One region of the uncultured Planococcus sp. genome, then DNA from elsewhere that is predicted to be linked to it. Evidence: riboswitches for the same ligand, from Rfam matches in the RefSeq annotation. Region 1 holds a riboswitch; the other holds the start of a gene.
What was found. Region 1 has a riboswitch for S-adenosylmethionine ahead of sat (sulfate adenylyltransferase). Riboswitches for the same ligand answer to the same signal wherever they lie in the genome.
Positions count from the first base shown of each region.

Region 2: another riboswitch for S-adenosylmethionine. It lies ahead of Q0785_RS06055 (methionine biosynthesis PLP-dependent protein); the one in region 1 lies ahead of sat (sulfate adenylyltransferase).

Region 1 is NZ_CANMXD010000002.1:22,292-24,495, forward strand. Features, by position in the region: gene Q0785_RS02510 (NAD(P)-binding protein) at 26-658, opposite strand; SAM riboswitch class I at 892-997, shown strand; gene sat (sulfate adenylyltransferase) at 1,133-2,204, shown strand, end outside.
Region 2 is NZ_CANMXD010000003.1:294,708-296,911, forward strand. Features, by position in the region: gene Q0785_RS06040 (cobalamin-dependent protein) at 1-148, opposite strand, end outside; gene Q0785_RS06045 (hypothetical protein) at 165-518, opposite strand; gene Q0785_RS06050 (antibiotic biosynthesis monooxygenase family protein) at 515-820, opposite strand; SAM riboswitch class I at 1,063-1,166, shown strand; gene Q0785_RS06055 (methionine biosynthesis PLP-dependent protein) at 1,242-2,204, shown strand, end outside.

The DNA of each region.
Region 1 (2,204 bases):
TAGGGGTGAAAGGGTTCGGGAAGAGTTATTCCGAATCCTTTTTTTCAGTTGCGAGCAGCTGCAATTCATGGAGAGTTTCTTGCTGAGTCTCTTCCTGCATAAACGATTCAGCAAGAAAGCTGCGCAAGTATTCTTCTTTCCGGCTTTTAGAAAGCTGGGTTTGTTTCAGGAGTTGTCTGGCTTCAAAAAGAAATTCAAGATAGTGTTCGTAGCTTTCGTCAAACTGAGTCTGCAGATCCTGTTTGATTTTTTTCGCAAGCATAGGACTGGCGCCATTCGTTGAAACCGCGATGCTCAATTTGCCTCTTTTGAAATGAGCCGGAAAATGAATATTTCCAGACTCGGCGTCAGTGGAAGCATTGATCAGGCAGTGCGGAGGTGCAGCTTCTCTTGCGGCCGCGTTGACAACGGGGTCATCGGTGGCGATGATCATCATGAAAGCCTCTTCAGCCTCTTTTGGGTCGAAGTTTTTTGGTTTCCATTGGATTTTACCTTCTTCAGCCCACTGCTTTATTTCCGGTGTCACGGAGGGACTGATTACGGTCAGCACAGCTCCACTGTCCAGCAAAGCGTTCAGCTTCCGTTTGGCGATGCGTCCGCCGCCCACTACAATCACTTTTTTTTCTGCCAACTCAATCATGATGGGAAGTACCGTCATCTTCTCCGCCTCCTTACCTCTCCTAATACTATCAAAAATATTCCTCTCTGCGTTGAACAGAAACTATTCATCAGCTAATCAAAATAATTTTGCTTGCGCTAGCCTTTGGCAGGGCAGCTTTCCTGGAAAAAGTCTAAAAAAAAATTAAAACATAGTTTGACACTCGGAATAGTCTATTATATACTTTGTGAAATCAAACATTTCAAACAATTCTCATCAAAATTGAATATGCGTTCTTATCAAGAGAGACGGAGGGATTGGCCCTTTGATGTCTCAGCAACCCTCCTATAAGGAAACGGTGCTAACTCCAATAGGCTTCATCAGCCTAGAAGATAAGAAGATTGTTTTGTTTTTCCGGACCTTCTTCTTGTCGAAGAGGGTCCTTTTCTTTTTGTTCGAACGCTTTGGAAGTTTGGTTTCAGAATGGTTTCGAAATGAACAGCGCAATTCAAAACTAACCTTGGAGGTAATGAAATGACTAGTAGAGCACACGGTGGAGATTTGGTAAACAGACAGGTGACAGGCACGGAAAGAGAAAAGGCCTTGAAAAATGCAGAATCGCTTTCTTCATTATTCGTTTCGGATTGGGCGATCTCGGATCTCGAACTAATCGGCATCGGAGGCTTCAGCCCATTAACCGGTTTCCTTGGACAAAAAGATTATGAAAGTGTGGTACATACATCGCGCCTCAGCAATGGCACGGTTTGGAGCGTGCCAATTACACTGTCGGTCACCAAAGAAGAAGCGGACAGCTACCAAGTCGGCGACGAAATTGCGCTGAAAGGCGAAGACGGTGTGATTTACGGAACACTCGCACTGAAGGAGAAATACGCTTACGACAAACGGTTGGAAGCGGAAAAAATCTACGGAACGACCGAAGAAGCACATGCAGGTGTTAAGAAATTATACGAACGCGGCGATGTGTACCTGGCCGGACCGATCACTTTATTGAATCGTCCGGATCACAGCGAATTTGAAGAGTTCCATTTGGATCCGGTTGAAACGCGTCAGTTGTTCCAGGATTTGGGCTGGAAGACGATTGTCGGTTTCCAGACGCGCAACCCGGTGCACCGGGCACATGAGTACATCCAGAAAGCAGCATTGGAAGTGGTTGACGGATTGCTGTTGAACCCCCTCGTGGGCGAAACGAAATCCGATGATATTTCAGCAGCGGTACGGATGGAAAGCTACCAGGTCATCTTGAAGCATTACTATCCTGCAGATCGTGCGCGCCTGGCCATCTATCCTGCAGCAATGCGCTATGCGGGACCGAAAGAAGCGGTTCTTCACGCCATCGTCCGCAAGAACTACGGGTGTACACATTTCATCGTTGGCCGCGACCATGCCGGTGTCGGCGATTATTACGGCACATACGAAGCGCAGGAATTCATCAGCCAGTTCGAAGACGAACTGGGCATTCAAATCTTCAAATTCGAGCATTCATTCTACTGCAATACATGCGAAAACATGGCAACAGCGAAAACCTGCCCGCATACGGCAGAAAATCATGTCCATTTGAGCGGTACGAAAGTGCGTGAATTGCTTC
Region 2 (2,204 bases), on a different contig from region 1:
CTCCGATCCAATACATGGCAGGCGTCAGAACCAATTGGTAAAGCTCATCTTTAGTATGGTTCTCCAAATATGTTTGGACTAATTGCAGGGCCTGCTTTTCATCGCCGGCCAGAAATAGATCGGCCAGTTCTTTTGATTTACTGTTCATGTCACCCTCCTTAACTTTATGAAGGCCTCAACACCGCAATGGCATTCGTTAAACAACCCGTCATAAAGATCTCTTCATCCTTATCTATATTCCCCGGAAGAATCTCCAGTAAGCGTTCAAAATTATCGATAATCAATGCGGTTTCTACATTTCTGCTTGTCAGGACTGTTTCCAGCCAGATTGTGTAATCGATGAATACCTTTTCGTCGTTCAAGGAGAAAGCTGTCTCTAAGTGATCCAGGTGGTGGTGATTATCTTTTTCCGTATGTTCAAAGCCCCGATCGCCAAAACGGTCCCACAGCGTGGGATATGCTTCATATATACTTTCAGCTGTCTCGGAAGCAATTTTGTTTTTGATATCTATATTCATTCGGCCACCACTTCGTACTGCCGTACGGTGGGAATGATTTTCGCCAGTTCCTGATCTGGGTAGTTCTTTTCCAAATCATGGATTTCTTTGAATTCCTGGCTCTTCACCCACGCCATGTAGGCAGCTTTCGTGTGCCATTCCATATGGACTGTCAATTCGTTTTTCTTCTTAGTGTTTTGGATGAGTCTGAATAAATGAAAGCCCTCCGCCAGATCCACACGGCGTGAACGCTTTTGGTATATCCCAATGACCTCCTGCGTTTTTTCAGGCGGAACAACCACTGTTGAGGTGACAATATACATTCGCTTTCCCCTTTGCATACAAATTTCATTCAATCAGTATATCACTTCGGAAAGCGAATTAAAAGAATAGCGCGGTTCTTTACAGCTACTTCGGCGAAGTCATCTCAGCAGCCGTCAGTACTGCGTCCCCCATCTATTATCTTTTTATTTCAACTATTTAAAATTTCATCCTTGCTTTCTATTGCTTAATGATTTAAGATTAGAAACATCGAACCAGAAACAACATAAACTTCATAAGATATTTCTTATCTAGAGAGACGGAGGGATTTGGCCCTGTGAAGTCTCAGCAACCAGTCTGATGAAGACACGGTGCTAATTCCAATAGGCTACGCCTAACAGATGAGAAGAATGCATTTCCAGTCAGGGGCTTTCTTCTTTTTTGAAGAAAAGCCCCTGTTTTATTGTTGAGAGGATGAGTGGAATGACAAAACACAGTTTGGAAACTTTATTGGTTCAATTAGGCAATCGCAGCGACGCTGCTACAGGAGCGGTAAATCCGCCCATCTACTTATCAACGGCTTATGAGCATCAGGGACTTGGACAATCGACCGGCTACGATTACACCCGAACAAAAAACCCGACACGCTCTGTTCTTGAAGAAGGTTTTGCTGAACTCGAAGGCGCAGATGCCGCATTTGCCTGCAGCTCTGGAATGGCTGCCATCCAACTGATTTTGTCGTTGTTCCGTCCGGGAGATGAGATATTGGTGCCTGAAGACATTTATGGCGGAACTTATCGCCTGCTGGACCATTTCGCATCCGCCTATAATATTCATCCAAAATACGCTGAATTCAAAGATGTTCAGGATACAGAACAAAAAATAACGTTGAATACACGGGCGCTCTTCATTGAAACGCCGACTAATCCGCTTATGCAGGAAATTGATCTGATCGCATATGCAGCATTAGCGAAAAAGCATAATCTTCTATTGATCGTCGACAATACATTTCTGACACCGTTCTTCCAGCAGCCAATCGAGCTGGGAGCGGATATCGTCATCCATAGCGCTACGAAATATATCGGCGGACACAATGATGTGCTTGCCGGACTGGTTGCCGCAAAAGGCGAAAGCATCTGCGAAAGGCTGTCATTCTTCCACAACTCAGTGGGGGCAGTATTGTCACCTTTCGACTCCTGGCTGTTGGTACGCGGATTAAAAACCCTGCCGCTGCGCATGAGACAGCATGAAGCAAACGCAAAAGCCATCGCGGAATTCCTGTCGCAGCAAGCAGAGATTTCAGATGTGCTGTATCCCGGAAAAGGCGGCATGTTGTCGTTCCGTCTACAGGAAGAGGAATGGGTCGGGCCTTTCCTGGAAAATATCAAACTCATCACCTTCGCTGAGAGTTTGGGTGGAGTTGAAAGCTTCATCACTTATCCCGCC